DNA from 3 places in the Streptomyces sp. KM273126 genome. Region 3 is predicted to be linked to each of the others. Evidence: riboswitches for the same ligand, from Rfam matches in the RefSeq annotation. Region 3 holds a riboswitch; each other region holds the start of a gene.
What was found. Region 3 has a riboswitch for cyclic di-AMP ahead of E0500_RS13770 (C40 family peptidase). Riboswitches for the same ligand answer to the same signal wherever they lie in the genome.
Positions count from the first base shown of each region.

Region 1: it holds a riboswitch for cyclic di-AMP, as region 3 does, so the genes downstream of both, E0500_RS07600 (M23 family metallopeptidase) here and E0500_RS13770 (C40 family peptidase) in region 3, are expected to answer to the same signal.
Region 2: it holds a riboswitch for cyclic di-AMP, as region 3 does, so the genes downstream of both, E0500_RS04445 (transglycosylase family protein) here and E0500_RS13770 (C40 family peptidase) in region 3, are expected to answer to the same signal.

Region 1 is NZ_SJXB02000001.1:1,734,715-1,739,702, reverse strand. It holds gene E0500_RS07615 (dihydrofolate reductase family protein) at 1-415, opposite strand, end outside; gene E0500_RS07610 (MarR family winged helix-turn-helix transcriptional regulator) at 538-1,053, shown strand; gene ribA (GTP cyclohydrolase II) at 1,217-1,858, shown strand; cyclic di-AMP (ydaO/yuaA leader) riboswitch at 2,166-2,324, shown strand; gene E0500_RS07600 (M23 family metallopeptidase) at 2,336-3,370, shown strand; gene E0500_RS07595 (aldo/keto reductase) at 3,470-4,420, shown strand; gene E0500_RS07590 (PrsW family intramembrane metalloprotease) at 4,579-4,988, opposite strand, start outside.
Region 2 is NZ_SJXB02000001.1:1,057,585-1,062,572, reverse strand. It holds gene E0500_RS04460 (cytochrome P450) at 1-682, opposite strand, end outside; gene E0500_RS04455 (hypothetical protein) at 679-882, opposite strand; gene E0500_RS04450 (transglycosylase family protein) at 1,173-2,201, shown strand; cyclic di-AMP (ydaO/yuaA leader) riboswitch at 2,406-2,602, shown strand; gene E0500_RS04445 (transglycosylase family protein) at 2,607-3,350, shown strand; gene eno (phosphopyruvate hydratase) at 3,673-4,953, shown strand.
Region 3 is NZ_SJXB02000001.1:3,187,505-3,192,492, forward strand. It holds gene E0500_RS13760 (NlpC/P60 family protein) at 1-724, opposite strand, end outside; gene E0500_RS13765 (hypothetical protein) at 1,269-1,622, shown strand; gene E0500_RS13770 (C40 family peptidase) at 1,694-2,875, opposite strand; cyclic di-AMP (ydaO/yuaA leader) riboswitch at 2,883-3,052, opposite strand; gene pcrA (DNA helicase PcrA) at 3,528-4,988, shown strand, end outside.

The sequences.
Region 1 (4,988 bases), 1.5 Mb from region 3:
GCACGGACCGCCACTCCAGCTCGGGGCCCACGGAGACCACGTCGGCCGGGAGGTCGAGGGCGCGCAGGCGTTCGGCGCCCTTGTCCGTCGTGTACGCCACCTTCTCGCCGCCGGTGTGCCAGAAGCGGGCCGTGGGGTCGAGGTCGCCGGACGCCGTGACGGTGACCTTCAGCGGGTACTCCGGGAGCCCGGCGGCGAGGCGCGCCGCGCGCCGCTCGGGTGAGTTCACCAGCAGCCGGGGGTTGTCGGTGCGCAGGGTGCCGGCGCCGACCAGGATCGCGTCACTGGCCGCCCGTACCTCGTCGACCCTGTCGAAGTCGTCCGGACCCGACAGCAGCAGCCGCTCGGGCCCGGTGTCGTCCAGGTAGCCGTCGAGGGAGACGGCGGCGGACAACAGGACGTAGGGCTGGGGCATGGGGGTCGCTCCCGTGGTCGTGACCGATCGGTCGGCGGGGTGTGTCGTGACCGGTGGGTGGCCTCGGGCGGCTGCCACGCGGGCACCTGGTTCAAGTTTTAAACAATAACTACACTGTCCGTATGACGACCCGCTGGCTCAGCCCCGAGGAACAGCGTGCCTGGCGCGCGTACATTGCCGCGTCGGCGCTTCTGGAGGACACGCTCGACCGTCAGCTCCAGCAGGAGGCGGGTCTGCCGCACCTGTACTACTCCGTGCTGGCCATGCTCTCCGAGGCGCCGGACCGGCGTCTGCGGATGACCGATCTCGCCGAGGTGCTGAAGATCACGCGCAGTCGGCTGACGTACGCCGTGGCCCGCCTGGAGAAGGACGGTGCGGTGCGGCGCGAGGACTGCGAGTGGGACAAGCGGGGGAGCGTCGCGGTGCTGACGGACGAGGGCATGGCCCTCCTGGAGCGTACGGCACCGGGGCACGTCGAGACGGTTCGCAGGGCGGTGTTCGACCACCTCGACCCGGGGCAGGTGGAGCAGTTGGAGCGGATCTGTACGGGCATCACGAAGGCGCTCCAGGGCGACGGCACTGAGGCGGTCACCCCTGACGACCTCCCGTGGCGCCGCCGCTCCTGTCCTTCGAGTTAGTCCATGGGGCCGGCTCCGCGATCTCGCCCGACCGGGGAATGCGTCGCCCCCATCAGGGTTGCTTGAAGTTTGAAGCAGGGTTATGGTCGTCCTCGTGAGGCGATTTGCTTCAAAACTGAATCAGATCCCCGACCTTGCACCCGCACCTGGCCCGGAGGCCCGCATGTCCGACCAGCCCACCGCCACCCCCCGCTCCCGCGTCCGGGTCCCGCTGCGCTTCCACGACGGATACGGCGTCGACGCCGAGCTGGTCACCTTCCACGGTCTGGCCGACGGGCGGGAGCACGTGGCCGTCGTCCTCGGCGAGCCCGCGCCCGGCGCCACCCCGCTGGTCCGCCTGCACTCGGAGTGCCTGACCGGCGACGTCTTCGGCTCGGCCCGCTGCGACTGCGGCCCGCAGCTGCGCGAGGCGGTGGAGCAGATCGCAGACCGCGGTGGGGTCCTCCTCTACCTCCGCCAGGAGGGCCGGGGCATCGGCCTCTACAACAAGCTCGACGCGTACGCCCTCCAGGACGAGGGTCTCGACACGTACGCCGCCAACACCGCCCTCGGCCTCCCTGAGGACGCCCGCGACTACACGGCCGCCGCGCAGATGCTCCAGGCCCTCGGTATCGACACCCTGGACCTGCTGTCCAACAATCCCGACAAGGCGCAGCAGCTCCGTGACCTCGGGGTCAAGGTCCGTACTCGCGTCCCCACCGGCGTCTTCACCACCGCCCACAATGTCCGCTATCTGCGGGCGAAGGTCCTCCAGACCCAGCACACGCTGCCCTTGGCGGACCTGGCGGAGCTCTCCGCGGGCTGACGGCCCAACTCCCGGCATTCGCCAGGGTGTCCACGAGGAAGCCCCGGCGATGACCGTTCACGACTTCCCCATATTCACGATCACCGAGCGTGTCCGAACAGCCTCACTCCGCATAACATCTGACATACCATCAGAACTCTTGTGACACCTGATACAGGGGTAGCTCGCCCTTATTCGGCCCCCCATGCCCCCTAAATCCCGCGCACGGGCGTGAACGATCATCCGGAACCGCTTGGAATACGGCCCGCACGTCTATTAACGTTCGATAACGCAGCGCGGTCGTCCCAGCCGTCACAAGAGGCGGCTCCGTGCGCACGCGCCGAATCCCGCAAGGGAACCGGGGAACCACCAACCCTGGGGTGAATCGCGCGGAAACCACCGTGGAAGCACGGCTGGTTTACGCGCGTAGGAGACCTTCCTGCTCCGAACCCGTCAGCTAACCCGGTAGGCGAGAAGGAAGGAAAGGAGTACGCCCACGTGGCGTCGAACCGGTCTGCGACCGAAGCTCCGTCCGTGCCGAACCGACACGGCGACAGCGACACCTTCGGGTATGGCGGCTACAACAGCCAGGACGAGGGCCCCTGGCAGGAGTGGAACCCCACCGCGGAGTCCATTCGTCCCCTTCGCGGCCGGCACCGCGTCGCCAAGCAGCGTGGCGGACTCGCCCGCAGCTCCACCGTTCTGGGCGTCGGTGTCATAGCCGCCGTCGGCGCGGGCGGCATGGCCTCCGCGCAGACCGGCAAGCCGCCGGTCTCCATCTCGATGCCCGACATGCCGAACGTCGGCTCGGTCTTCGACTCCGAGGACGAGCCCGAGAGCTCCCCCACCCCGCTGAGCAGCGCGGGCCTGAGCCTCACCGACGCCGAGCAGGGCGCCGACGACGCCGGTGAGGCGCTGCGCGCCCGCATCATGCAGCAGGCCGAGTCGCAGCAGGAAGCGGTCGACCGCGCCGCCGCTGCCGCCGCCGAGTCCGCCGCCGCGAAGAAGGCCGCCGAGGCCGCCGCCAAGGAGCGGGAGCAGGCCGAGGCCAAGGCCGCCGCCGAGAAGGCGAAGGCGGAGGAGGAGGCCAGGAAGAAGGCCGAGGCCGAGCGCCTCGCCCAGCTCGCCAAGCAGTTCACGCTGCCGACGTCCTCGTACACCATCAGCTCCAGCTTCGGTCAGTCCGGCGCCTACTGGTCCTCCGGCCAGCACACCGGCCTCGACTTCGCCGCCCCCACGGGCACCCTGCTCAAGGCCGTGGGCACCGGCACGATCACCCAGGCCGGCTGGGACGGTTCGTACGGCTACAAGACCGTGCTCACCCTCAACGACGGCACGGAGATCTGGTACGCCCACCAGTCCTCCATCGGCGTCAGCGTCGGCCAGAAGGTCGCGACCGGCGACGTCATCGGCCGCGTCGGCGCCACCGGCAACGTCACCGGCGCCCACCTCCACATGGAGGTCCACCCGGGCGGCAGCAGCTCGGGCATCGACCCGATGGCGTGGCTGCAGGGCAAGGGGCTCACCCCCTGAGGTCCTCCGGGAGCAGGTGAGGTGATCTCCTCCCGGATTCACAAACCCTCGTCCGGACGCGCGGAATGCGTGCGTCCGGCGAGGGCGTTGTTGTAAAGCATGACTTCTCTTCGCAAGCTTGGTTCATCCGACATCGAGGTCTTCCCGCTCTCCCTCGGCGGCAACGTCTTCGGCTGGACCGCCGACGAGGCACAGTCCTTCGCCGTACTCGACGCGTACACGGCCGCGGGCGGCAACTTCATCGACACCGCCGATTCCTACTCGGCCTGGATCGAGGGCAACCAGGGCGGCGAGTCCGAGACCGTCATCGGCAAGTGGGTCAAGGCGCGCGGCAACCGGTCCGACGTCGTGATCGCCACGAAGGTCAGCCAGCACCCCGACTACCAGGGCCTCACGGCCGCCAACATCAAGGCCGCCGCGGACGCCTCCCTGCGCCGTCTGGACACCGACTACATCGATCTCTACTACACCCACTTCGACAAGCCGGAAGTCCCGGTGGAGGAGATCGTCGGGGCGCTCGACGACCTGGTGAAGGCGGGCAAGGTCCGGGCCATCGCGGCCTCCAACATCTCGCCCGAGCGCCTCCAGGCCTCCCTCGACTTCTCCGACCGCGAGGGCCTCGCCCGGTACGTGGCGCTCCAGCCGCACTACAACCTGGTCTCCCGCTCCACGTACGAGGGCCCCCTGCAGGACGTCGCCGCCCGCGCCGGGCTCGCCGCCGTCCCGTACTTCTCCCTCGCCATGGGCTTCCTCACCGGCAAGTACCGCCCCGGCACGAGCGTGGACAGCGCTCGCGCCCAGGGCGCCGGCGCCTACCTGGAGAAGGAGCAGGGCGTACGGGTCCTCGCGGCCCTGGACGAGATCTCCGGGGCGCGCGGGGCGGAGATCGCCACAGTGGCCCTCGCCTGGCTCGCGGCCCAGCCGACGGTCGTCGCACCGATCGCCTCGGCGCGGACGGTGGAGCAGCTGCCGGCCCTGGTGGCGGTGGCGGAGCTGACCCTCACGGACGAGGAGCTGGCCAAGCTGACGGAGGCGTCGCAGGGGAGCTGACGCGGACGCGGTCCGCTTCCGTCGGTCCGTTCCCCGCGTTCCGCTTCCTGCGTTCCGCTTCCCGCGGTCCGCTCTCGGCACCGGCGCTCACCCCGACCGCCGGTGCCGTACCGTCCGAAGCCTCCTGACTACGCCGAACTACCCCGGACTACCCCGAACTACGTCTGATAGGGGTTGCAGGAGGGATACGGCGCCGCCGGGCCGTGCCCGTACGCCGACGCGTACTCGAACGCGGGCCCGTGCTCGTGCTCGTACTCGTGTCCATGCCCGTACCCATGCCCGTATCCGTGCCCGAACTCGTACGCGCTCCCGTATCCGTAGCCGTACCCGTACCCGTAGCCGTACGCGCTCCCGTGCACGGGCATCGGTGCCGTGGTCTGTGCCGCGTACGCCAGGGAGGGACGGGCGATCTCCCGTCGGCGCCACAGCTCGAAGAGCAACTCCCGCTCCCGTACGACGAAATCGGCGTTCGCCCGGCCCCGCCGCCCCCGGTGCCGCAGAAAGGCGAGCGAGGTCGCATACGCCTCGTACTCGGCGACCGACCGCGCCGCTTCCCGACCGAACTGGT
Region 2 (4,988 bases), 2.1 Mb from region 3:
TGAGGTGTTCCCCGTGATCGGAGGCGCGGATGAGGTCGGAGATCAGGTCGTCGCCGAGGTGGCTGCGCTTGCGATGGATGAGTTCGGCCAGATAGCCGCGGATCTTCTTGACGGAGCGGGCGACACCGCCGCGCGGCCCTCCTCCGTGCCGGATCATCATCCCCGCCCAGTCACGGAAGTCGTCCTGATCCTCGCGCGGGACGCCGAGCAGATCGCAGATCGCGTAGATGGGGAGAGGGAAGGCGAAGTCGTGGATGAGGTCGGCCTCGCCCTGTGGCGCGAATCGGTCGATGAGACCGTCTGCCAACTCCTGTACGCGAGGCGCGAATTCGACCACTCGACGGGGGGTGAAGGCCTTGGAGACGAGGCGGCGCAGCCGAGTGTGGTCCGGCGGGTCGATGTTCAGCAGATGCGCCATGAGATTGGCGTTGCGCTCCCCGGGTATGCCGGTCCTGCTCTTGCCCTGTGCGTCCTCGGCGTGATGCTCGGGGTTCTTCGACAGCCTGCCGTCCGCGAGGGCCTGACGCGCATCGGCGTAGCGAGTCACCAGCCATGCCTCGACCCCGCTCGGCAGTTTCGTCCAGTGCACGGGGGAGTGCTCGCGCAGCCACGCGTAGGCCGGGTACGGGTCGGTGGCGAACTCCCAGGTGAAGAGTTCGGGGGCGGTGTTCGGGGCGTTCACACGATGACCGTATAGGGAGCCGGTTCCTGCACGCGCTGCTGAACTGCGGGGTACCGGCCGGCATCGTTCAAGGCGAGCACATGGTTCAAGACGCGCACGTGCTTCAAGACGCGCACGTGGTTCAAGAGGAGTTTCGGCCCGTTTCGCTGAACCACCTGAACCACCTGAACCACCTGAACCACCTGAACCACCTGAACCACCTGAACCACCTGAACCACCGCGGAAGCGGCACGCAGGCACGGGCGTCAGCCACGTGTCCTGCCCCCTGTCCTTCCCCTCCTCCTGCCCCCTGTTCCGTCCCTCACCGAGGTCACCGCGCGGATCACGTCGGAACCTGTCGCGATGACACACCCGAAACACTGTGATCTTCACGTGATCTGCGCGGCATGAACTTGTGACAAGCCGAAGACTGCCGATACGTTCACCGAGCAGCGTGACGCCCCGCACCACCCGTCGCGCCGGTCACCTCTGTCTCGCGAAAGGTCCCCCCATGCTCTCCGGGAACGGTCGTCACCGGCGCCCCCGTCAGGCTCCGGCTCTTCTCGTCGCGGCTGGCGTGACCGGCTCCGCCATCGCCATCCCGCTCCTCGGTGCCACGGGGGCCAGTGCCGCCGACAACACCGTGTGGGACAGCGTGGCCGAGTGCGAGAGCGGCGGCTCCTGGAGCGCCGACACGGGCAACGGGCGCTTCGGTGGCCTGCAGTTGACCCAGGACGACTGGGAGGAGTACGGCGGCCTCGACTACGCCGTCAGCCCCGATCTGGCGAGCCGTTCCCAGCAGATCGCCGTCGCCCAGAAGATCCTGGAGGACCAGGGTGTCGGTGCGTGGCGTGCCTGCGGGCTGCTCCACGGGCTCACCGAGGAGTCCGGCTCGGTCGCCATCGACACCGGCGTGGCCGGCGACTCGTCCTCCGACGGATCGGGATCATCCGGTTCCTCCGGATTGTCCAAGTCGCCCAAGGCGGCAGAGTCATCCGACTCGTCTGACTCATCCGACTCTCCCGGTTCACCGGGCTCGTCGTCCGAATCCTCCCCGGATCCTTCGTCGTCGCCGTCTGCGTCCGCCTCGGCGGACAGTTCCGCGAAGCCCGGCACGCCCGCCGGTTCCGACGCCAGTGCTTCACAGTCGCCCGACAGCTCACCCATAGAAGACCCGGCGGGCGACGACTCGGACAAGTTGGAGCAAAAGGTGGGCTCTTGGAGTCTCGTCGACACGGGCGCGGTCGACTCCGGCTCGGTCGAAGCCGGGGCAGCCGACACCGGAACGGGCGGAGCCGGCGCGGGCGGTGCCGGCCGTCACCGCGGTGCCAGTGCCGACGAGGCCGCGGTCGACAGCGTCAAAGCCTCCTCCGGCCGCCACGCGTACACCGTCCGGGTCGGCGACACCCTCGCGTCCATCGCCGACTCCCTTGACCTCGACGGCGGATGGCGTGCCCTGTACGACGCGAACAGGCAGGCCATCGGCGCCGACGCGGACAACATCGTCCCCGGTCGGACCCTGGAGCTCCCTGCCGAATAGGCCGAATAGGGCGCGGAATAGCGGAAGTTCACGTACCGGTTCGCCACTGAATGTCCGATTTAAACGCAGTGAGAGATAGATCTCAGAAGCCCTGATCGTCTTTGAAATTCCGCGAATCGCGGGTCTACGGTCAAGACCGCTCGCCACCGCGGGCCCCGGCTGCCGCAACGCCGAATCCTGCCAGTGGCCGCCCGGGAACAGTCGTCGCGTCAAGCGCCGCAGGCAGGAGCGGGGGACCCAAGGTAGGCGCCGGGCCCGGGAGTTGGGAGACGACCGGGGACGGCTTGGGGCGAAGCCGTGCGGAAGCGGCAGCGGAAGTCATCCGCAGCCAACCGTGCGGCCGGGCAACTCATCCGGCCCGAACCCGACAGCTCACCTCGCAGGCGTCGGTGAGGGGATCACTCCATGCTGTCTTCGTGCAAGGGCAAGCACCGTCGTCCGTCCAAGGCCAGCCGCATCGCCGCGTTCGCCGGCGTCACCGGCGCCGCCATAGCCGCCCCGCTGCTCGCGACCGGCACCGCCTCCGCCGCCACCGGCTCCGAGTGGGACGCCGTCGCCCAGTGCGAGTCCGGCGGCAACTGGTCCATCAACACCGGCAACGGCTACTACGGCGGTCTGCAGTTCTCCGCCTCCACCTGGGCCGCGTACGGCGGTACGAAGTACGCCGCCAGCGCCGACCAGGCCAGCAAGGCCCAGCAGATCGAGATCGCCGAGAAGGTCCTCGCGAGCCAGGGCAAGGGCGCCTGGCCGACCTGCGGCACGGGCCTGTCCAGCGCCGCGTACGACGGCGGCGGCGCCTCCTCGGACTCCGGCTCCTCCTCGAACTCGGGCTCCACCTCGGGCTCCGGCTCGTCCTCCGGCTCGGGCTCGTCCTCGAACTCCGGCTCCGCCGAGCAGAGCACCAAGAGCTCCGGCGGCCAGGAGCAGCGCGCCTCGCGTTCCTCGGAGCGGGTCACCGTCGAGACCCCGACCGGTAAGAAGGTCAAGAAGGGTGACGGCGAGTACAAGGTCGTCAAGGGTGACACCCTCAGCGGCATCGCCGAGAAGAAGAAGGTCAAGGGTGGCTGGCAGAAGCTCTTCAAGCTGAACAAGGACATCATCGACGAGGCCGACCTCATCTACCCCGGCCAGCAGCTGCACCTGCGCTGAGAACAGGCGCGTTCACGGCTGAACCGCGGCGCCCTCACATCCGTGTCCACCATGGTGGAGGCCTCGTGAGGGCCCCCGTCCCCACGGGCTCCCCGCCCCGGTGCGTGTTCCCCCGTACGCACCGGGGCGGGGTTTTTCGTGCCCACGTGCGCACCAGGGCGGCGTCTTTTGTGCCCCCTGTTTTGTTCAGTTCAGGAACAATTTACTCTCGGTTTGGTCCACCGGGTGGGCGGGAGACTGGCTGACCGCCCGGAGCCGGTTAGGCTCATCCCGCAGGGCTACCACGGCCCGCGTAACGCGTCACATCCAGAAGGAGATGCTCGTGCCGTCCATCGACGTCGTCGTAGCCCGGGAAATCCTGGACTCCCGAGGCAACCCCACGGTCGAGGTCGAGGTCGGCCTCGACGACGGCAGCACCGGTCGTGCCGCCGTCCCGTCCGGCGCCTCCACGGGCGCCTTCGAGGCCATCGAGCTCCGCGACGGCGACTCGAACCGCTACCTCGGCAAGGGCGTCGAGAAGGCCGTCCTGGCCGTGATCGAGCAGATCGGTCCGGAGCTGGTCGGCTACGACGCCACCGAGCAGCGCCTGATCGACCAGGCGATGTTCGACCTGGACGCCACCGACAACAAGGGCTCGCTCGGCGCCAACGCCATCCTCGGCGTCTCCCTCGCCGTCGCCCACGCCGCCTCCGAGGCGTCCGACCTGCCCCTCTTCCGTTACCTGGGCGGTCCGAACGCGCACCTGCTGCCGGTGCCGATGATGAACATCCTGAACGGCGGCTCGCACGCCGACTCCAACGTGGACATCCAGGAGTTCATGATCGCCCCCATCGGTGCGGAGACCTTCTCCGAGGCCCTGCGCTGGGGCGCCGAGATCTACCACACCCTGAAGAAGGTCCTGAAGAGCAAGGGCCTGGCCACCGGCCTCGGCGACGAGGGCGGCTTCGCCCCGAACCTCGGCTCCAACCGCGAGGCCCTCGACCTCATCCTTGAGGCGATCAAGGAGGCCGGCTACACCCCCGGCGAGCAGATCGCCCTCGCGCTCGACGTCGCCGCCTCCGAGTTCTACAAGGACGGCTCCTACGTCTTCGAGGGCAAGACGCGCTCCGCCGCCGAGATGACGGACTACTACGCGGAGCTGGTCGAGGCCTACCCGCTGGTCTCCATCGAGGACCCGCTGTTCGAGGACGACTGGGACGGCTGGAAGACCATCACCGACAAGCTCGGTGACAAGGTCCAGCTCGTCGGCGACGACCTGTTCGTCACCAACCCCGAGCGCCTGGCCCGCGGTATCGACGAGGGCGCGGCCAACGCCCTGCTGGTGAAGGTGAACCAGATCGGCTCGCTCACCGAGACCCTGGACGCCGTCGAGATGGCCCAGCGCAACGGCTTCAAGTGCATGATGTCCCACCGCTCCGGTGAGACGGAGGACGTCACCATCGCCGATCTGGCCGTCGCCACCAACTGCGGCCAGATCAAGACCGGCGCCCCGGCCCGCTCCGAGCGCGTCGCCAAGTACAACCAGCTGCTGCGCATCGAGGAGATCCTCGACGACGCGGCGGTGTACGCGGGCCGCAGCGCCTTCCCCCGCTTCAAGGGCTGAGCCAGGGGCTGAGCCGCCCAGCGGCAAGGCTTGGC
Region 3 (4,988 bases):
AACTGGGTGCCTGGGCGCTGGAGGAGGCTGCCAGGACCGGTCCGAGGCCGTGCGCCGAGGCACCGGACCGCGATGCGCGCCCCGCGCCCGCCGCCGCGTCCAGCTCGGCCCGGGCGCCTTCCGGCAACCGCGCCAGCAGACGTCTCGCCTCGCCCAGCCTTCCCGTGATCGTCCCCCTGTGCCGCTTCAGGTCTGCCTGCCGGGACGAGAGCCGCGACAGTTCGATGCGCGCGGCACCCCGCAGTCGCTCGATCTCCCGCAACTGCTTCCGTACGTTCGCCACGTCCGACGCCTGCCGGCTGCCGATCCGTTCGGCGAAGGCCGCACCGTCCAGGTACGCGTCCGGGTCGTCGCTCAGCGCGAGTTGCACCGCGGGGTCGATGCCGTCACCGCGGTACTGCGCCGCCGCCACCGAACCCAGCTTCTCGCGTGCGGAGTTCAGCCCCTCAGCGCGGCGGGCCGCCTCGTCCCGCAGGTCCTCCAGCCGCTCCCGCGCCTTGTCGGCCTCCTCCTTCGCGCCGTTGTACTGCTCGGTGGCGACCTCCGCCTGCTCGTACAGCTTGTTCACCTTCGCCCTGGCCTGCGCCGCTGTGGGCTGCGGTTCGGCGTGCCCGGTGCCGTCGAAGCCGGTCGCGCTCGCCGCGCCCGCCAGGGCGATCGTGACGGCGGTACGGGCCGTGGTGCCGCTGAGGGGGCGCTGTCTGGGCCTGCGGTGCACTGGCAAGTGGACGTCACGTCCTTTCGTACGACGCGTTACGACCGAGACGGCCTCTTCGGCCGCGGCCGCCGTGGGGGGTCGGCGGTCGCGCGTCCGGCGGCGGCCCGCACAGGGGCAGCGGGCCGCCGCCGGACCTCTCGGCGGAGGTGCCCGACTGCCGCCCCTGGCCCGGGCGGCGGTGGGGAGCGGGCACCTGCTGGAGGACGCTAAATGTGGCTGTGTCCGCTCGGTGACGCCATGTACGGAACTGGCCCCAGTGGACCAATGGTGACCATATGTGACCGTGATCCCTGCCTGGCGGCACCGCCTTCACGCAGAGCGATGATCAATGCGGTGGTTTGGGGGCAACCGGCGGCGAGGCGGTGCTATGGGGCGCATATATGCGGCGGGTTGTCTGGTGTGTGGCAGGGCCTGCTATGCGGTGAAGGTCCGGGTTTTCAGGGGTGGCGGCGCGGCGTACCAAGTACCGGAGACTTTCCGCAGCCAGTACCGGCGGCTTTCCGGGGCCGGTGCCAAGCCGCGAAAGAGGCCCTGGCTAGGCTCCGGCTCCATGGACATACTCATCCATCTCTTCGTCGCCCTGCACATCATCGGTATCGCCTCCCTTCTGGGCGGCTTTCTCACCCAGATGAAGGCGATGGGGCAGGGGACGGCCCGTTTCGTGCCCGCCATGCTGCACGGTGCGCTGACGATGCTCATCACCGGTGCCGTTCTGGTCGGCCTCAACCAGGCCGACGACCAGACGGTCAACAACGTCAAGATCGGCGTGAAGCTGGCCCTGCTGGTCGTGATCCTCGGGCTCGTCTACGTGAAGCGCGACGAGGAACAGGTGGAGAAGGGGCTGTTCGGCCTGGTGGGCGCCCTGACCACGGCGAACATCTTCATCGCGGTGCTCTGGACCTGACCGGGAACCGCGCCGGCCCCGACCGGCGACCGAGGAGTCGGGCGCCGGCCAGGGCCGGGAGGGTGCGACCGTTACGCCGGCCGCACCACGCTGTGGATCGACGACTCGCCGTCGTAGAAGATCGACTCCTCGCGGACGTACGTCCCCGGCTTGGGCGCGTGGATCATCATGCCGTTGCCGATGTAGATCCCGACGTGGGTGATGTCGTCGTAGAAGAAGACGAGGTCGCCGGGCCTGGCGTCGGCGACTGAGACGGTCTTGCCTGCGTTGACCTGGTCGTACGTGGTGCGCGGCAGGTCGACGCCGGCGGCCTTCCAGGCGTCCTGGGTGAGCCCGGAGCAGTCGTACGAGTCGGGGCCGGTCGCGCCCCAGACGTACGGTTTGCCGATCTGCGCGCGGGCGAACGCGATGACCTTGGCGGCCTTCGTGGCGTAGGTGGAGTCCTCTGCCGGGGCCTCGACGGTGGAGCTGCTGCCGGCGCTCTGCTCCTGGGCCGCCTCCTGCTTCCGTTTCTCCGCCTCGGCCGCCAGCCGCTTCTTCTCCGCCTCGGCCGCCTGCTGCCGCGCCAGCTCCTCAGCCCGGCGCTCGGCCTCCTCCTGCTTCTTCTTCTCGATCGCCGCGAGGCGGGCCTTCTCCTCGGCGGTCAGCTTGTCCAGCAGTTGACGGGCCTCGGTGAGCTTCGCCTGGACCTGCGCCTTGCTCGCCTTCAGCGTGGACTGCGACTGGGTGAGCGACTCCAGGCCCTCGGTGGCCTCCTGGCGCTTCTGAGCCGTCTCGGTCCGCTGGGTGACGTAGTCGTCGACCACTTCCTTCTGACGTTCCGTCAAGCGGTCCATCAGCTGGGTCTGGTCGAAGTAGTCCTGCGGGTTGTCCGCCAGCAGCATCGTTGCTGTGCCCGGGGCCGCGGCGCCTGTCCTGTACTGGGCGGCGGCGAACGAGCCCAGCTGCTGCCGGGCCTCGTTGAGCTTCTCCGTGCGCTTGGCGACATCGTCGAGGAGCGTGGCGACGCGCTTCTTCTGCTTGGCCGTCTTCTCCTCGGCCGCGTTGTACTTGTCGGTCGCCGACTCGGCCTGGCGGTAGAGGTCGCCGACCTTCTTCTCGACTTCTTCGAGGCTCGGCTTGTCGTCGGTCGAGGGTGCGGCGGTCGCTGTCTGGGAGAACAGGGCCATCGAGGTCAGCGCCGCCGTCGCGAGGGCGGGTGTCCGTATGCCTGTGCGCGTCCGGGCGGGACGCGACTTTCGGTGCGGCGCCATGAAAGGCGGCTCCTTCCGTTGTCCGCCTACCGAGTTAGCTGTCGGGTTCGGGCGCGTGCATTGGAAGGTGTGCCCTACGGCCCTTGCCGTGTGCGGCAGGTGGGCCGATTCACCCCAAGGTCGGTGGGTCCCCGGCTCCGGCTCCGCGAGGGGCGCCGGACTCGGCGGAGGCCGCCCGGCCCGGCGAGGTTCGCCGGTTGGGTCGAGCGGCCTACCAAGAACGCTAGCCAATTCGTGTGGCGCCTGTGAAGGTTGATGCGCGATATGCCCGATACGTTTTCGTGACCTTAGTCAACATGGCTGCCGCGTGTGACGAATTCGGAGTGATCTGTGGATGCATGATCTCTCATATGCGATACGCCTGTTATGGGGTTTAAGGTGCGGTCGGTCGTGATTCCGTGCTGCCGGTTCCGGGGTGGGGCCGCGGTGATCCGTTGCGGTGGAGGGGTCGGGTCTTCACCTGGCGACCGCGGACGGTGGCAGCGTGAACCCGGATGGTGACAGCGTGGACCCGGACGGTCATACGGCGTGAACCCGGACGGTCATAATTCCGGGAGAGGCCAGCCCTTGAAGATCGTCGGCAGCGCGCGCTCGGACCGAGTTTGCGGGGTGGCCCCTCGGTGTCGGTGGGGCGGCCTAGACTCGGAGAGCGATGAGCAGCCTTTTCGATGACAGCTTCCTGGCGGACCTCAAGGCCCCGCGGGCCCATGAGGAAGAGCCTCCGCCGCCGCCCGAGGACGAGCACGTACCGGAGCCGATTCCGGACGATCTGTTCGGCGGCAGGTTCGACGCGCCGCCGGACCGGGACGCCTACTACCGCGACGGCGAGCCACGCCCCGCGGTGGACCCGGCCGCGCTCCTGGAGGGGCTGAACGAGAACCAGCGCGCGGCGGTCGTCCACTCCGGCTCCCCCCTGCTCATCGTGGCCGGCGCCGGCTCCGGCAAGACCCGCGTGCTCACCCACCGCATCGCGCACCTGCTCGGCGAGCGGAACGTCCACCCCGGCCAGATCCTCGCGATCACCTTCACCAACAAGGCCGCGGGCGAGATGAAGGAGCGCGTCGAGCAGCTCGTCGGCCCGCGCGCGAACGCGATGTGGGTGATGACCTTCCACAGCGCGTGCGTACGGATTCTGCGGCGGGAGAGCAAGAAGCTCGGCTTCACGTCGTCCTTCTCGATCTACGACGCTGCCGACAGCAAGCGGCTGATGGCGCTCGTCTGCCGTGACCTGGACCTCGACCCGAAGCGTTTCCCGCCCAAGTCGTTCAGCGCCAAGATCTCGAACCTGAAGAACGAGCTGATCGACGAGGAGGACTTCGCCGCCCAGGCCGCCGACGGCTTCGAGAAGACCCTCGCCCAGGCGTACGCGCTGTACCAGTCGCGGCTGCGCGAGGCCAACGCACTCGACTTCGACGACCTGATCATGACGACGGTCAATCTGCTCCGCGCCTTCCCGGACGTCGCCGAGCACTACCGCCGCCGCTTCCGGCACGTCCTCGTCGACGAGTACCAGGACACCAACCACGCCCAGTACGCACTCGTACGGGAACTCGTCGGGACCTCCGAGCACCCCGTCGACGTACCGCCCGGTGAGTACGACGTCCCGCCCGCCGAGCTGTGCGTCGTGGGTGACGCCGACCAGTCCATCTACGCCTTCCGCGGCGCGACCATCCGCAACATCCTCCAGTTCGAGGAGGACTACCCGGACGCGACGACGATCCTGCTGGAGCAGAACTACCGCTCCACGCAGACGATCCTCTCCGCCGCCAACGCGGTCATCGAGCGCAACGAGTCCCGCCGCCCCAAGAACCTGTGGACGCATGCCGGAGCCGGTGCCCAGATCACCGGCTATGTCGCGGACACGGAGCACGACGAGGCGCAGTTCATCGCCGACGAGATAGACCGCCTGACGGACGTGGGCGAGGCCAAGGCCGGGGATGTCGCGGTCTTCTACCGCACGAACGCCCAGTCCCGTGTCTTCGAAGAGGTCTTCATCCGCGTCGGCCTGCCCTACAAGGTCGTCGGCGGCGTCCGCTTCTACGAGCGCAAGGAGGTCCGGGACGTCCTCGCCTACCTCAGGGTGCTGGCCAACCCGGAGGACTCGGTCCCGCTG